Regions from separate parts of the Streptomyces sp. NPDC087300 genome, predicted to be linked through region 2. Evidence: riboswitches for the same ligand, from Rfam matches in the RefSeq annotation. Region 2 holds a riboswitch; each other region holds the start of a gene.

Region 1 (4,168 bases), on a different contig from region 2:
TCGGTGGTCCAGGTGCTCAGGCTGCCCGCGCGCCGGCGCACCGAGGCGGCGGCGCAGGAGGGCGGCCAGTGGCGGGTGGTCCTCGGCAACCGGACCTTCTGGCTGTTCTCGCTGGCGATGACCGGGTCGTACGTCCTGTCCTTCCAGGTCTACCTGGCGCTGCCGCTGTCCGTGGAGCGGCTGCTCGGCGAGGGCACCGCGGCGACGGTCGCGACCAGCTCGCTCTTCGTGGTGTCCGGTCTCGTCGCGCTGCTCGGGCAGCTGCGGATCACCGACTGGTGCCGGCGCACCTGGACCCGCGAGCAGTGCCTGGTCGCCGGGCTCGGCCTGATGGGCGCCGCCTTCCTGCCGCCCGCGCTCGGCGGCTCCCGGTACGTCGGGGTGGCGGGCCTGCTGCTGTGCGCGGCGGCGCTCGCCGCGGCGACGGCCGTGCTCTACCCCTTCGAGATGGACACCGTCGTCTCGCTGGCGGGGGACCGCTGGGTGGCCACGCACTACGGCCTCTACAACACCGTCTGCGGCATCGGCATCACCGTGGGGAACCTCGGCATGGGCGTGCTGCTCGACGCCAGCCGTGACCTGCCCGCGCTGCCCTGGACGGTCCTCGCCGCGCTCGGCGGCTGCTGCGCGCTGGCGCTGCGCGGCCTCGCCAGGTCGGGACGGCTCGCGCCGGTGCCCGCGGTGACCGCCTCCTAGGGCCGTCGCGCCCGGGGGGCCTTAACCCGGTCGGCCCACACCAGGTCGCACCCTCACCGCGCTGCGGGAAGCCTGAATGCAGCGCGGTGAGGTCTTGGGCGCGGAGTCGGCGGGAGAGCGAGCGGTGGGGCAGCGAGGAGGACGCGACGGTGACCCAGCGCGTGCCCGTGACGCACGGGGCGAGCGGGGCGGACGGGCCGACGACAGCGGCACCGCCGCGCACGAGGGGACCTTCGTCAGGGCGCTGCCCGTCCTGCTCCTGGTCGTCGGAGTCGTGTACGACGCGACGACACCGCCCGAATTCACCGCGGCGCCCCTGTTCACCGCGGCCCCGCTGATCGCCGCCCCCTTCTACTCGCTGCTCAACACCGTGCTGACCGGCGCGGCGGCATCGGTCGCCGTCCTGCTGCTGCACTACGGCAACTCGTTCGACAGCAACGTCGAGACCGTCACCGAGCTGATCACCGTGATGACCGTGGCGGCCCTCGCCGTCGTCATCAACCGCGTGGTGCGCCGCGGCAACGCCAGGCTCGCCACCGCGCGCTCCATCGCGGAGGCCACCCAGCGCGCCGTGCTGCCCGAACCCGATCCGCGCATCGGGGGCCTGGACATCGCGGCGCGGTACGAGGCGGCGCAGGCCGACGCGTTCATCGGCGGGGACCTCTACGCGGTGCAGGACACCCCGCACGGCGTACGGCTCATCGTCGGCGACGTGCGGGGCAAGGGCATGGGCGCGGTCGCCGCCGTCGCCGTGGTCATCGGCGCCTTCCGGGAGGCCGCCGAGCAGGAGGCCACGCTGGAGGCGGTGGCGCAGCGCCTGGAGCGGGCGCTCGCGCGCGAGGGCACCCGGCGCGACGGGCTCGACGCGTTCGAGGGGTTCACCACCGCGGTCCTCGGCGAGATCCGGCACAGCGAGAGCGTCGTACGGCTCATCAACCGCGGGCACCCGCCACCGCTGCTGCTGCGCGGGGACGGGCGGCTCTGCGTGCTCTCGGCGAGCGAGCCCGCGCTGCCGCTCGGCATGGGCGACCTGGGGACCTGGCCGGACCGCGCGGACGAGTCGGAGTTCCCGCCCGGCGCGACGCTGCTCTTCTACACGGACGGCCTGTCGGAGGCGCGCGACGCCTCGGGCGTCTTCTACGACCCGGCGGCCCGGCTGGGCGGCCGGATCTTCCCCGGTACCGACGGCCCGCACGTGCTGCTCGGCACGCTCGTGCAGGAGGTGCGGCGGCACACCGGGGGCGGGGCGACGGACGACATGGCGCTGCTCGCGGTGCGGCGGCCGATCGCGCGGGAGCGGGATGTCACCGACGGTGAGTGAGGAACACCCCTCCGCATAACAACTGACGTACTGTCAAGGGAATGTGAAGCTCCGGTGTGCGGCGCACCGGGGTCAACTCGCCCCGTTCCTCACCCCCGTGTCCCGTTAAGTACAGGCCAAGGGCGTTAACGATCAGTCGGAACGGCTTGGAATCCGCCCCCGCTGTCTATTAACGTTCGATAACGCAGCGCGGTCGTCCCAGCCGTCACTAGAGGCGGCTCCGTGCGCACGCGCCTAATCCCGCAAGGGAGCCGGGGAACCACCAACTTGGGGTGAATCGGGCCTCCGTGCATCCGTGCCGGTCGTCCGTAGGAGACCTTCCTGCTCCGAACCCGTCAGCTAACCCGGTAGGCGAGAAGGAAGGAAAGGAGTGCGCCCCAGTGGCGTCCAACCGGCCTGCCCCCCAAGCCCCGTATGTGCCGAATGACGACGACTTCGGTGGATACGACCAGGAGTCCTGGGAGGAATGGAATCCCACCGAGGAGTCCGTCCGTCCCGTCCGCGGCAGGCACCGTGTGCACAAGAAGAGCGGCGGCGGACTCGCCCGCAGCTCCACCGTTCTCGGCGTCGGCGTCATCGCCGCGGTCGGCGCGGGCGGCATCGCCACCGCGCAGGGCGGCAAGCCGCCGGTCTCCATATCCATACCCGACCTGCCGGGCGTCGGGGCCGTCGCCGACTCGCTGCCGGACGCCAAGTCCCTGCCGGGCGTCGGCTCGTTGATGTCCGACGACGCGGACTCCGCCGACACCGTCACCCACGCGGCCGCGCCGCTCACCGCCGCCGGTGTCAGCACCGACGACGCCGAGCAGGGCACCACCGACGCGGGCGAGGCACTGCGCTCGCGCATCATGCGGCAGGCCGAGAACCAGCAGGACCAGGCCGACGAGGCGGTGCGGACCGCTGCCGAGCAGGCCGCCGTCAAGAAGGCCGCGGACGAGGCCGCCGCGCAGCAGAAGGCGGCCGAGGAGAAGGCGGAGGCCAAGGCCGCCGCCAAGAAGAAGAAGGAGGAGGAGGCCCGCAAGGCCAAGGCGGAGGCCGAGCGCCTCGCGAAGCTCGCCAAGAGCTACGTCATCCCCACCTCCTCGTACACGCTGACCTCGCACTTCGGCGACTCCGGCTCGATGTGGTCCTCCGGCCACCACACCGGCCTCGACTTCGCCGCCCCGACCGGCACGCCGCTCAAGGCCGTGCACACCGGCACCGTGAAGGAAGCCGGCTGGGCGGGGTCGTACGGCTACCGCACCGTCCTGGAGCTCGAGGACGGCACGGAGATCTGGTACTGCCACCAGTCCTCGCTCAACGTCAGCGCGGGCCAGAAGGTCAGCACCGGCGACGTCATCGGCCGCGTCGGCGCGACCGGCAACGTGACGGGCCCGCACCTCCACCTGGAGGTCCACACGCCCGACGGCACCGGCATCGACCCGCTCGGCTGGCTCCAGGGCAAGGGCCTCAACCCCTGACGGAACCCGTGGGCGCGGAGCCCGCGAAGAGCCCGCCGGCTCCGCAGACCCCGAAGACCCCGGCGGTCCTGGCGACAACCCCCCGACGTCAGGGCTGCCGGTTCGGTGAGGCATGCATGGAATTCCGCTTCCGGCGGGCGCGTTGAGCAGCACATGACTTCTCTTCGCACCCTTGGCTCATCCGACCTCGAGGTCTTCCCCCTCGCCCTCGGCGGCAACGTCTTCGGCTGGACCGCCGACCGTGCCGCGTCCTTCGCCGTGCTCGACGCCTACACCGCGGCGGGCGGCAACTTCATCGACACCGCCGACGCCTACTCGGTCTGGGTGGAGGGCAACAAGGGCGGCGAGTCCGAGACCGTCATCGGCGAGTGGCTCGCCGAGCGCGGCAACCGCTCCGACGTCGTCATCGCCACGAAGGTCGGCGCCCTGCCCGAGTACAAGGGCCTCTCCGCGAGCACCATCAAGGGCGCGGCCGACGCCTCCCTGAAGCGCCTCGGCACCGACTACATCGACCTCTACTACACGCACTACGACGACCCCTCGGTCCCCGTGGAAGAGATCATCGGCACCCTCGACGAGCTGGTGCGGGCGGGCAAGGTGCGGGCCGTCGCCGCCTCCAACATCACGCCCGAGCGGCTCCAGGAGTCCCTCGACTTCTCCGACCGCGAGGGCCTCGCCCGCTACGTCGCGC
Region 2 (4,168 bases):
GAGGAGGCGCTTGGCCTCGTCGAGCTTTCCGGTGACCGTCTTCTTCTGCTTCTTCAGCTCCGCCTGGCGCTCGTGGAAGGAGGCAAGACGGTCGTCGGCCTCGGAGTGCAGCTGGCGGATCTCCTGGAGCTGCTTGCGTATGTCGCTGACGGTCGCGGCCTGGCGGTTGCCGGCGCGGTCGGCGAGCGAGGCGCGCTCCAGGAACTGGTCGGGGTCGGAGGAGAGGGCCAGCTGCATGGCCGGGTCGACGCCTCCGGCGCGGTACTGGGCGGCGGCGTACGAACCGAGCTCGTCGCGCGCGGAGTTGAGCTCGTCCGTCTTGCGGGCCGCCTCGTCGCGCAGCACTCCGAGGGACTTCTCGGCCTTGTCGGCCTTCTCCTTCGCGCCGTTGTACTTCTCGGTGGCGATCTCCGCCTCGCGGTAGAGCGAGTCGACCTTGGACTTCACCTCGGCCGGGCTGAGCCGGGGGTCCGCGTGTCCCACGCCGTCGAACGCGGTCGCCGACGCGGCTCCCGCGAGGGCGAGGGTGACGGCGGTGCGGGCCGTGTTGCCGCTGAGCGAGCGCTGTTTGGGCTTGCGGTGCGCTGACACGAAGAGGGGCTCCTTACGTGTCCGGCGGCGGCCCGCACAGGGGGAGCGGACCGCCGCCGGTTCCTCGGCGGTGGTGTCCGACTGCCGCCCCGGGTCCGGGCGGCGGTGGGGAGCCGGTCACCTGGTGGAGGACGCTAAACCTGACCGTCACGGCTTGGTGTCCGATTGCGCGGAAGTGGCAGTAGTGGACGGATCGGTGACGGAAGACGACCGTGTCGATCACTGTTGGAGGACCACTTCACACGGCTGTGCGACCGATCTGCGGCTTGTGCCCCGGGTGTCCGCGTGACGGTGGTAAGGGACCGCCCGCAGTGGCCGGAACGCGCCCGGTTAGGCTCCGGCTCATGGACGTACTCATCCATCTCTTCGTCGGCCTGCACATCATCGGCATCGCGTCGCTCCTGGGCGGCTTCCTGACCCAGATGAAGCAGATGGGCCAGGGCACCGCCCGGTTCAGCCCCGCGATGCTGCACGGCGCGCTGACCATGCTCGTCACCGGCGTCCTCCTGGTGGGCCTGAACCAGGCGGACGACAACCCGGTCAACAACCTCAAGATCGGCATCAAGATGGCCGTGCTGATCGTGATCCTCGCGCTGGTCTACGTGAAGCGGGACGAGGAGAAGATCGACAAGGGGATGTTCGGCGCGGTCGGTCTGCTGACCGTGGTGAACATCTTCATCGCGGTGCTCTGGACCTGAGTTCTCCCGACCTCTACGCGCGCGTGGCCCGCATCCCCGAGAGGATGCGGGCCACGCGCGCGTAGAGGGTGCTTTTCGCCGTCGGGCCGTGACCACCAGGCCGTGACCGCCGGGCCGTCAGGCCCTCACGCGGGGCGCACCACGCTGTGGATCGGCATGTAGTAGATCGACTCGACGCGGACGTTCGCGCCCGGCTTCGGGGCGTGGATCATCTTGCCGTTGCCGATGTAGATCCCTACGTGACTGATGTCGTCGTAGAAGAACACCAGGTCACCCGGTTTGGCGTCGGCCGTCTTCACCGTCGTGCCGACCTTCACCTGGTCCCACGTGGTGCGCGGCAGAGAGATCCCGGCGGCCTTCCACGCGTCCTGGGTGAGCCCGGAGCAGTCGTAGGAGTCGGGGCCCGTGGCGCCCCAGACGTACGGCTTGCCGATCTGCGCCTCGGCGAAGTCGATCACCTTCGCGGCCTTGGTGGCGTAACTGCCGTCGGTGCTTCCGGAGCCGGAGCCGGAGCCGGAGCCCGAACCGGAACCTGAGCCCGAACCGCTGCCCGAGCCCGCGCCGGAACCCTGGCCCTCGTCCTGCTCCTGCTTCTCCTTCTGCGCCGCTTCCTCCGCCTTGCGCTCGCGCTCCGCCTCCGCGGCCTGCTTGCGGGCCAGTTCGTCGGCCTTGCGCTTGGCCTCCCGCTCCTTCTTCCGCTCGATCGCGGCGAGCCTGGCCTTCTCCTCGGCGGTCAGCTCCGACAGGACCTTGCGGGCCTCACCCAGCTTCTGCTGGACGGTCCGCTTGCTCGTCCTGAGGTCGTCGCGCGAGTCGGTCAGCGTCCTGAGGCTCTTCGCCGCCTTCGTGCGCTGCTTCGTCGCCGAGACCTGCTCGGTCTGGTAGTCGTCGACCGCCTTCTTCTGGCGTTCGGTGAGCCGGTCCGACAGGTGGTTCTGGTCGAAGTAGCCCTGCGGGTCGTCGGCGAGCATCATCGTCGCCGTCCCGGAGATGGCCCCGGTGCGGTACTGCGCGGCGGCGAAGGAGCCGAGCTCCTGGCGGGCCTCGTTCAGCTTCTCGGTGCGCTTGGCCACGTCGTCCAGGAGGTGATCGACCTTCTTGCGCTGCTTGTCGGTCCTCTCCTTGGCCGAGTTGTACTTCTGGGTGGCCACGCCCGCCTGGTGGTAGAGGTCGTCGACCTTCTTCTGTACTTCTTCGAGGCTGGGCTTCGTCGGCGCGGAGGGGGCAGCCTGCGCGCTCTGCGAGAGGAGGGCCACCGAGGTGAGGGCGGCCGTGGTGATGCCGATGGCGGGGGCCGTGCGTTTGCCGGCCGTCCGGTTCCGCGGTTTGCGGTGCGACGCCAAGAGAGGCGACTCCTTCCGTAGACCGCCTACCGGGTTAGCTGTCGGGTTCGGGCGGGTGCTTCGGAAGGTTGCCCTACGGTCCCGTACTACGTACGGGACCGATTCACCCCAAGGTCTTGGTGGGTCCCCGGCTCCGAACACGTCGGACTCGGCGTAGGCCACCCGTTCCCGGCGGGGTTCGCCGGTGGCGGTACGAGCGGCCCGCGCAGCACGCTAGCCAACTCGTGTGGCCCGTGTGAAGGTTGATGTTCGATATGCCCGATACATTTTCGTGACTTTTCGAATCGCCCGATGAGGGTATGTCGCGCGGTGGCGGAATGTGATCGTCCACGGGCGGGCCGTGACCGGGAGGGACCGGTGGGCCGTCTTCGGAGGGCGTTCGCGAGCCGATGCCAGAGGTGGTCCCGCCGTCACCGAGGGGCGGGATCCCCGTCAGCAGGGGGCAGGAGGGCCTTCGGCCGGGGAAGGTGGCCGGAACCCGGGGCGGGTTGTCAGTGGGGCCGCCTAGACTCGGGAGGCGATGAGCAGCCTCTTTGATGACAGCTTCCTGGCGGACCTGCAGCCCTCCCGGGCCGCGGACGAAGAGCCCCCGCCGCCGCCCGAGGACAACACTCCGGAGCCCATTCCGGATGATCTGTTCGACGGGAAGTTCGACGCGCCCCTGAGCAGGGACGCGCACTATCGCGGCGGTGCCCCGCGCCCGGTCATCGACCCGGCGGCGCTTCTCGACGGGCTCAACGAGAACCAGCGCGCGGCCGTCGTGCACGCGGACTCCCCGCTGCTCATCGTGGCCGGCGCCGGTTCCGGCAAGACCCGCGTGCTGACCCACCGCATCGCGTACCTCCTCGCCGAGCGCGGTGTGCACCCCGGCCAGATCCTCGCGATCACCTTCACGAACAAGGCCGCGGGCGAGATGAAGGAGCGCGTCGAGCAGCTCGTCGGCCCGCGGGCGAACGCGATGTGGGTGTCGACCTTCCACAGCGCCTGCGTCCGCATCCTGCGCCGCGAGTACAAGAAGCTGGGCTTCACGTCCTCCTTCTCGATCTACGACGCCGCGGACTCCAAGCGCCTGATGGCCCTGGTCTGCCGCGATCTGGACCTCGACCCGAAGAAGTTCCCGCCGAAGTCCTTCAGCGCCAAGATCTCCAACCTGAAGAACGAGCTGATCGACGAGGAAGACTTCGCGGGCCAGGCCGCCGACGGCTTCGAGAAGACCCTCGCCCAGGCCTACGCGATGTACCAGTCGCGCCTCCGCGAGGCGAACGCGATGGACTTCGACGACCTGATCATGACGACGGTCCACCTCCTGCGCGCCTTCCCCGACGTCGCCGAGCACTACAGGCGCCGCTTCCGGCACGTCATGGTCGACGAGTACCAGGACACCAACCACGCGCAGTACGCCCTGGTGCGCGAGCTGGTCGGCCCCTCCGGAGGCGAGGGCGACGACCCCGGCGAGCTCTGCGTGGTGGGTGACGCGGACCAGTCGATCTACGCCTTCCGCGGCGCCACCATCCGCAACATCCTCCAGTTCGAGGA
Region 3 (4,168 bases), on a different contig from region 2:
ACCACGGCGATGCCGAGACCGGCGCTGACGAGCGCGCAGACCAGGGCGTAGCCCGGCGTCTCGACCACCACCGAGGGCGTCGCACCGGCCCGCGCGAGCGCCCGCTCGACGGCCTGCCGCGGCGGATGCGTCGGCGCCATGCTGATCAGCGGCTGCCCGGCGAGCGCGCTCAGCGGCAGCCGTGCCGTCTGGCTCGCCAGCGCGTGCCCCGGCTGCGTCACCAGGACCAGCTCCTCGACGAGGATCCGCTCGGCCGAGACGGCGGCGGGCAGCGGCGCCGTCTCCGCGGGTTCGTAGGCGTGGGTGAGGGCCAGGTCGACCTCGCCCGCGGCGACCGCCGCGACACCGTGCGGCGGCTCGTGGTCCGCGACGGTCAGCTCCACGTCCGGGTGGGCCCTGCGGAACGCGGTCAGGACGGGCGGCAGCAGATGGATGCCGGCGGTCGTGAAGGTGCCGACGCGGAGCCTGCCGCCGGAGAGGCCCGCGAGCTGCGCCAGTTCGTGCCGGGCGCGCTCCATCTCGTCGAGCACCCGGCGGGCCCTGGCCACCAGGAGCTCGCCCGCGCCGGTCAGCCGCGCCCCGCGGTGATGGCGCACGAGCAGCCCCGTCCCGGCCTCCCGCTCCAGCTTGGCCAATTGCTGGGAGAGGGCGGGCACGGTGTACCCGAGCCGTTCGGCGGCCCGGGTGATCGAACCGGCCTCGGAGACCGCGACGAGCGCGGCGAGCCGCGTGGGGTCGTACATGGCAGCTCCCTGCGGCGCGAAGGACGCGCGTACGGCAGCGGGCGGCAGGCCACCCGGAGCCCGGAGACTAAACGGCTGCTTAAGTCCCCGTCAGGATATTGCACATACCCGTTGAAGGCTCGGAACCGGCAGTCTTGGCGGCATGGACGCACAACTGGTCGCCTTCACCCTGTTCGCCGCGGGCATGGTCGCCATGCCCGGCGCCGACTTCACCGTCGTCGTACGCAACTCCCTCGCCTCCCGGCGGGCGGGCGTGGCCAGTGCGATCGGGGTCGCGGCCGGACTACTGGTGCACACGGCACTGGCGGTCGCGGGCGTCGCCGCGGTGCTCGCCGCGGTCCCCGCGCTCTTTAGGGCGCTCCAACTGATCGGCGCCGCCTATGTGCTGTACCTCGCCTGTCGGGCGCTGCGTTCAGCGGCGCGAGCGCGCGAGCTGACGCAGGACGTGCTCACGGCGCGGGCCGGTGGTCTGCGGGAGGGCTTCCTGACCAACGCCCTCAACCCCAAAGCGTCGATCACGTTCCTGAGCGTGCTGCCCCAGTTCGTGCCCGCGGGCAGTCCCGCGATGCCGAGGACCCTGCTGCTCGCGTCCATCGTGGTGGCGCTCGCCCTGGTGTGGTTCCCGGTGGTGGCGCTGCTCGTCGACCGGCTCGGCAGGTGGCTGCGCAGGCCGCGCACGGCCCGTGCGATCGAGGCGGTGACCGGTGTCGCGCTCGGTGTGCTGGGTCTGGTGCTCCTGGCGGAGCCCGTCCTGGCCTGACCCCCGAGCACTCCGGAGTACTCGGGGGTCAGGACGGTCGCGGCGAGGGTCAGCGGACCCTGCCGTACCAGACGCTCTTGGACCAGATCTTCTCCAGGCGCACCACGGTGTTCCGCTTGGGCGCGTGCCAGATGCGGCCGTTACCCGCGTAGATCCCGACGTGGTAGACGCTCCTGCCGGAGTGGAAGAACACCAGGTCGCCGCGGGTCCGCTGGGACTTGGAGATGTGCTTGGTCTTGTTGTACTGCGCGGCGGCGGTGCGCGGCAGTTTCTTGCCCGTCTTCTTGAACGAGTAGAGCGTCAGGCCCGAGCAGTCGAACCGGGTGGGTCCCGCCGCGCCGTAGCGGTAGGGGGAGCCCTTCTTGGAAGCCGCGATCTTGAGCGCCTTCGTCCCGTGCGTGGCCGCTTGCGCTTCCCCGGTGAGCCCGGGGGCCACCACGGTGCCGCCTACGACGGCGAGCGTGAGGGCCGAAGCGGCCCCCGTCCTGCTGAGCAGCGACGGAACATGATTCAGCGCAGTCATGCGCAACCCTTCGTCAGCCGCCTGTGAAAGATGACCTGTCGGGTTCGGGCAGGCGAAGATGCCCGGCCGCGTCGTGCTCTGCGGCTTCACCCCAAGGGCGCGTCGTCCGGACCTTCCGGACGGGCCCGCCGTGCTTGGGTCCTCCACTCCTGCCGTTGCACCGATGTCGACCGGTCATCCGGGTGGCGGCAGGACTCGGCGTCCGCCCGGACCGCCCCGCCGCTGTGGCGGGGGCTTGTCGTCGGAGAGGATCTTGACCCGACAAGGGCGAAAAAACCGAGCCGAAACGGCGTTTTGTGAGGCTCCTCACGACTGACCCGTTCAGGTGGACACCGCCCGAAAGGGGCAGCCGTCCCGGCGGCCGACGACGGCTCGACCAGCACCGGAATGGTTCATTCCGCACTCCTCGTACACCTCTGGCGCAACTCTCGACCACGCCTTGGCGGACCCTCCGCTACGCCGTTCGGGGTAGCTCGTCTGGTCCGTTTCAACACGCCTCCGGACGTTCCGGCGAGTGCGGCGCGGCGGGTTCCGGGCCTCTCGTGGCGGTCAACGGGCGGACCGCCACGGAGGGCTGGCCGAGGGGCTTGATCAACTCCGTGCTGGAGGTGGCACGGTGACGCGGCCTGCCCTTCGCTCGCCGTCGAGCACGCGCAGCGCCCGGGTCAGCGTCGGCGCGTGCAGCTCGCTCTCGCCGCGGCGGTGCATCAGGGCCAGCGCGTCCCGCAGTGCCGTCGCGCTGCTCACCAGGGCCTGGGCCGCACGCAGCCCGCCGTAGGTGAGTTCGCCCCTGGCCGGGTTGATCCGGCCGACCAGATCGACGACTTCGAGGTAGCGGTCGACCAACTCGGCCTCGGCGCGCGTCAGTGCGGGCAGGGGCGGCAGCTCGGGCAGCATGCCGCTCACCGCCCGTCGCGCGCGGCGAGCGTGCTCTTGCGGCTCGGGATGATCCGGTCCACCAGGCCGTACTCGACGGCGGCGGGGGCGTCGAGGATCGTGTCCCGTTCGATGTCGGCGCTAATCCGCTCGGGGCTCTGTCCGGTGTGCCGCACGAGGAGTTCCTCCAGGAGCCGCCGGGTGCGCACGATCTCGTCGGCCTGGATGGTGAGGTCGCTCGTCTGTCCGTGGATCGGCTCGGCGATGGCCGGCTGTCGGATGAGCACGCGCGCCCCGGGCAGCGCGAACCGCTTGCCCGGCGTGCCCGCGGCGAGCAGCACGGCGGCGGACGCCGACGCCTGCCCCAGGCAGGTCGTCTCCACGTCGCAGCTGACGAACTGGATCGTGTCGTACAGGGCGGTCATCGCGCTGAACGAGCCGCCGGGGGAATTGATGTAGAGCGAGATGTCGCGCTCCGGCGCCTGGTATTCGAGGTGCATGAACTGCGCCATCACGTCGTTGGCCGACGTCTCGTCGATGGGGGTGCCGAGGAAGACGATCCGCTCTTCGAGGAGCTTGGAGTACGGGTCCAGGGTCCGCGTCCCCGCACTCGTGCGCTCGGTGAACTCGGGAAGGACATGGCGGGCGGACGGACGGTTCATGGCACGCCTCTTTTCGCGGGGCTCTGTTCTCTTCGCGGGACTCTGTAAAAAATGTACAGGACGTACGTTCAGGTGGGGAGGGGGTTCCGCGATGGGCGGGGGCAGGGGCCCGACCCCGCGTAGCCTCGACGCACCGTGCGGTGTGGAGGTGGTGGGGTGTGACATGGGGAGAGCGGGACCTGCTCGCGCTGGAGGTCGACGTCATCCACTGCCTCGCCCCGGGGCGGGTCGGCGAGCGCGCGAGGGTGGCGGACCCGTCGGTGCGTGCCGTGTGGTGCTGGTCGCCGGGGGCGCGGCTGCTGGCGCTGGGGCCGGGCGTCGACGATCCGGGAGCGGTCGACGACGCGGCACAGCCGTACGCGCCGGGCGAGACACCCGTCGCACTCACCCGTATCGCGGCGGCCTTGGAGGCGCCGGGCGAACCGGCCGGAATCCAGGGCGGCCCGTGCTTCACCTTTCCCGGCCGCCCGGCGGCGCGCCCGCCCGCGAAGCTGCCGCTGCTCGTCTCGGACGCCGAAGGGCGTTGTGCGGCAAGGGAGTTGAGCCGTCCGGACAACTGGCAGCACGGCGAATGGGCGGAGCTGATCGGCGGGTCGGCGGGGGA
Region 4 (4,168 bases), on a different contig from region 2:
GGGGCGATCATGAACTCCTGGATGTCCACGTTGGAGTCGGCGTGCGACCCACCGTTCAGGATGTTCATCATCGGGACGGGCAGCAGGTGCGCGTTCGGGCCGCCGAGGTAGCGGAACAGCGGCAGGTCGCTGGCCTCGGAGGCGGCGTGCGCGACGGCGAGCGAGACGCCGAGGATGGCGTTGGCGCCGAGCGAGCCCTTGTTGTCGGTGGCGTCCAGGTCGAACATCGCCTGGTCGATCAGGCGCTGCTCGGTGGCGTCGTAGCCGACGAGCTCCGGGCCGATCTGCTCGATGACGGCGAGGACGGCCTTCTCGACGCCCTTGCCCTGGTAACGGTTGGGGTCACCGTCACGGAGTTCGATGGCCTCGAAAGCACCGGTGGAGGCACCGGACGGAACGGCGGCACGACCCGTGCTGCCGTCGTCGAGGCCGACCTCGACCTCGACCGTGGGGTTGCCTCGGGAGTCCAGGATTTCCCGGGCTACGACGACGTCGATGGACGGCACGAGCATCTCCTTCTGGGATATGACGCATTTACGCGGGGCCGCTTCAGCCCTGCGTCTCACGAGCCTAACGGGCTCCAGGGCTTCGGCCAGCCGACCGCCCGTCCCGTGGGACGGGCCAGGGCCCAAATACCCGGGAAACGGGACGGAAGCCCGTGTTTCTACTGGCCGGTAGCTCGCTAGGGGCGAACACGGAACCGGGCCGGGCCGCGCGGCCGGACCCGGACATGGCCCCGCCCCGGTGCGTACGGGGGATACGCGCACCGGGGCGGGGAGCCCGTGGGGACGGGGGGGTGGCCGTGCGTCCGCCGAGGCACGGCCGGGTGGGGCCGCTACTTCAGGTGGAGCTGCTGGCCCGGGTAGATGAAGTCGGCGTCGTCGATGATGTCGCCGTTGAGCTTGTAGACCTTCTGCCAGCCGCCCTTGACCTTGTGCGACTCGGCGATCTTGGAGAGGGTGTCGCCGGACTCGACCTTGTACTCGCCGTCGCCCTTCTTGACCGTCTTGCCGGTCGGGGTCTCGACGGTCTTCTTCTTGGTCTCGGTCTGCGGCGTGGGCTGCGGCTTCGGCGTGGCCTGCTGCTGCGGGGCGGCCTGCTGCTGCGTCTTCTGCGGCTGCGGCTTGGCCTGCTGCTGCGGGGCCTGCTCCTGCTGGCCGCCGCCACCGTTGTAGGCGGCGCCCGAGAGACCGACGCCACAGCTCGGCCAGGCACCCTTGCCCTGGCCCGCGAGGACCTTCTCGGCGATCTCGATCTGCTGGGCCTTGGAGGCCTTGTCGGCGGTCGGCGCGTACTTGGTACCGCCGTACGCGGCCCAGGTGGACGGCGAGAACTGCACGCCACCCTGGTAGCCGTTGCCGGTGTTGATCGACCAGTTGCCGCCGGACTCGCACTGGGCGACGGCGTCCCACTCGGCGCCGGTGGCGGCAGAGGCGGAGCCCGCGGCCATCAGCGGGGCGGCCACGGCGGCACCGGTGACACCGGCGAGCGTGACGACACGGGTGGCCTTGGACGGACGGCGGTGCTTGCCCTTGCTGGAAAACAGCATGAGTTGATCCCCTCACCGACGCCTGCGAGGTGAGCTGTCGGGTGCGGGCCGATGTGGTTGCCCGGTCGCACTTCTTGAGTGCGACTTAACCCCTAGCCGATTCCGTCCGTCTCCCGGCCTCCCAGCCTCTCGGCTGGTGGCCGCTCAACGGGCGGGCCCGGCACTTACCTTGGGTCCCCCGCTCCTGCCTACGGCGCTCGAAGCGACGACTGTTCCCGTCCGGCCGTTGGCAGGATTCGGCGTACCGACCGGCGGGGCCCACCAGTGGCGAGCGGTGACGACCGTAGACACGCGATCGCCGGAATTTCAAAGACGATCAGGGCTTCTGAGACCCATCTCTCACTCGCGCCAAATCGGACATTCGACGCGAAGGCCCCGCCCGACTCTTCGTCAACTTCCCTTACTTTTCGCCCAAATCGAGGCTCTGACCGGGGAGAATGAGGTCCGGGTCGCCGCCGACGGTCTTCTTGTTCCCGGCGTAGAGCGAGGGCCAGCCGCCGTCGACGCCGAGGTCGTCCGCGATCACCGAGAGGCTGTCGCCGGAGCGGACCGTGTACGTCCCGTCGGCGGTCTTGCCCGAGCGGTCGCCGCCGCGCGAGGCGTGCCGTCCTGTGCGGTCCTCGCCGTCGCCTCCGGAGGGCTGCTCGTCGGCGCGGTCGCCGCGGTGGCGGCCGGGGGCGGAGTCGTCGGAGGGGGCGGTGGAGTCCTCGGATCCGGGCGAAGTGGAGTCCTCGCCTCCGGACTTGCCGGAGTCCTCCGCACCGTCCTTGCCGTCGGCCCCCTTGCCTCTCTCGCCGTCCCCGCCGCTGCCCTTGCCGTCCTTGTCGCTGTTGCCGCCCTTGCCGTCCTTGCCCGACTTGTCGTGATCCTTGTCTCCGGAGGCGTCGTCGGACGCGTCGTCGGAGCCGGACTTACCGTCGGTACCGTCCGCCGGGTCCGCGGAGTCGGAGGGCTTGCCCGAAGGCTTCTCCGAGGGCTTGTCCTTGCCGTCGGACTTGTCCTTGCCTTCGGACTTGTCCTTGCCTTCGGACCCTGCCGGGTCCGAGGGGGGCGTCATCGGGTCACCCGGGTCCACGTCGGCCGCGGCGTCGTCGTCGGTGAGACCCGCGATCGGGGCACAGCTCGGCCAGGCGCCGGGGCCCTTGTCCTCCAGGACCTTCTCGGCGACGGCGATCTGCTGCGACTTGGACGCCTGGTCGGCGCTCGGCGCGTAGTCGAGGCCGCCGTAGCCCTCCCACATGTCCTGGGAGAACTGGATCCCGCCGTAGTACCCGTTGCCCGGGTTGGCGCTCCAGGCGCCGCCGCTCTCGCACTCGGCGAGCTTGTCCCACGTCGCCGTGTCGGCGGCGCTCGCGCTGGTCGCGCCGAGGAGTGGGATGGCGATGGCGGATCCGGTGACTCCTGCCGCGACGATGAGGGCCGGGGCTTGGCGGGGGCGTCGGTGACGACCATTGCCGGAGAGCATGCGGTTGCCTTTCACGGGTGGGGTCTCCCCTGCTCGAGCGGAGCCGAGAGCTTGGGGACTGGTGCGGCGACTGGGGCACCGGGTGCCCGAGTCGACGTGAACGTAGTCGCACTCGAACGCTTGTCACAAGTCGATGCAGCGGAGATCACGTGAAAGTCACAGTCTTGACGGTCCGTCAGTTGCCCGCCGTTTTCTGTGCGGATGTGAACTCCACGGGCAACGTGCGAAGTCCCCGCATGATCAGCCCGCCACGCCACCGCAAATCGGCAGGATCCGCCGCGAGTTGCAGATCGGGAAGTCGCCGCAGGAGTGTCGCGAGGGCGGTCTGGCCCTCCAGACGGGCGAGCGGGGCACCGAGGCAGTAGTGGATTCCGTGCCCGTATCCGAGGTGCTGGTTGTCGCGCCGGGACAGGTCGAGGGTGTCGGGCTCGGCGAACCGCTCGGGGTCGCGGTCGGCGGCGGCGAGCACCACGAGAACGGGGTCGCCCGCGGCGATGTCCTGCCCGCCGACGCTGAGCGCCTCCGTCGCGAACCGCCAGGTGGCGAGCTCGACAGGACCGTCGAAGCGGAGCAATTCCTCCACGCCCGTCTCCAGGAGCGCCGTGTCCCCCTCTTCCAGGGCACGTTGCAGCCGCGCGCGCTGCTCGGGGTGGGTGAGCAGCGCGTACATCCCGTTGCCGATGAGGTTGACGGTCGTCTCGAAGCCGGCGAAGAGCAGGATGAAGGCCATCGCCGCGGCCTCGTTCTCGGTGAGGTGCTCGCCGTGGTCGGAGGCGCGGATCAGGCCGGAGATGAGGTCGTCGCCCGGGTCGAGGCGCTTGCGGTGGATCAGCTCGGCGAGATAGCCGCGCATCTTCTTCACCGACCGGGCGACCCCGCCCCGCGGCCCGCCCCCGTGCCGGATCATCATGCCCGCCCAGTCGCGGAAGTCGTCCTGGTCCTCGCGCGGGACGCCGAGGAGGTCGCAGATGGCGTAGATGGGGAGCGGGAAGGCGAACTCGTGGATGAGGTCGGCGCTCCCCCCTTCCACGAACCGGTCGATGAGCTGGTCCGTCAGCTCCCGCACGCGCGGCTCGAACTCGGCGACGCGGCGCGGCGTGAACGCCTTCGACACGAGGCGCCGAAGCCGGGTGTGGTCCGGCGGGTCGATGTTG

Evidence for each region. Region 2 has a riboswitch for cyclic di-AMP ahead of ACIO9J_RS05855 (NlpC/P60 family protein). Riboswitches for the same ligand answer to the same signal wherever they lie in the genome.
Region 1: linked by a shared signal. The riboswitch ahead of ACIO9J_RS28270 (M23 family metallopeptidase) and the one ahead of ACIO9J_RS05855 (NlpC/P60 family protein) in region 2 are both predicted to bind cyclic di-AMP.
Region 3: linked by a shared signal. The riboswitch ahead of ACIO9J_RS01300 (C40 family peptidase) and the one ahead of ACIO9J_RS05855 (NlpC/P60 family protein) in region 2 are both predicted to bind cyclic di-AMP.
Region 4: linked by a shared signal. The riboswitch ahead of ACIO9J_RS30290 (transglycosylase family protein) and the one ahead of ACIO9J_RS05855 (NlpC/P60 family protein) in region 2 are both predicted to bind cyclic di-AMP.

Annotation. Positions count from the first base shown of each region.
Region 1 covers NZ_JBIUYI010000006.1:702,838-707,005, forward strand. The annotation lists gene ACIO9J_RS28260 (MFS transporter) at 1-696, shown strand, start outside; gene ACIO9J_RS28265 (PP2C family protein-serine/threonine phosphatase) at 773-2,017, shown strand; cyclic di-AMP (ydaO/yuaA leader) riboswitch at 2,239-2,386, shown strand; gene ACIO9J_RS28270 (M23 family metallopeptidase) at 2,398-3,477, shown strand; gene ACIO9J_RS28275 (aldo/keto reductase) at 3,631-4,168, shown strand, end outside.
Region 2 covers NZ_JBIUYI010000002.1:54,223-58,390, forward strand. The annotation lists gene ACIO9J_RS05845 (NlpC/P60 family protein) at 1-591, opposite strand, end outside; gene ACIO9J_RS05850 (hypothetical protein) at 936-1,289, shown strand; gene ACIO9J_RS05855 (NlpC/P60 family protein) at 1,415-2,632, opposite strand; cyclic di-AMP (ydaO/yuaA leader) riboswitch at 2,640-2,796, opposite strand; gene ACIO9J_RS05860 (ATP-dependent DNA helicase) at 3,153-4,168, shown strand, end outside.
Region 3 covers NZ_JBIUYI010000001.1:313,969-318,136, reverse strand. The annotation lists gene ACIO9J_RS01310 (LysR family transcriptional regulator) at 1-743, opposite strand, end outside; gene ACIO9J_RS01305 (LysE family translocator) at 886-1,503, shown strand; gene ACIO9J_RS01300 (C40 family peptidase) at 1,553-2,026, opposite strand; cyclic di-AMP (ydaO/yuaA leader) riboswitch at 2,030-2,208, opposite strand; gene ACIO9J_RS01295 (hypothetical protein) at 2,618-2,923, opposite strand; gene ACIO9J_RS01290 (ATP-dependent Clp protease proteolytic subunit) at 2,929-3,564, opposite strand; gene ACIO9J_RS01285 (GNAT family N-acetyltransferase) at 3,723-4,168, shown strand, end outside.
Region 4 covers NZ_JBIUYI010000007.1:444,495-448,662, reverse strand. The annotation lists gene eno (phosphopyruvate hydratase) at 1-512, opposite strand, end outside; gene ACIO9J_RS30290 (transglycosylase family protein) at 836-1,549, opposite strand; cyclic di-AMP (ydaO/yuaA leader) riboswitch at 1,554-1,755, opposite strand; gene ACIO9J_RS30285 (transglycosylase family protein) at 1,950-3,014, opposite strand; gene ACIO9J_RS30280 (cytochrome P450) at 3,190-4,168, opposite strand, start outside.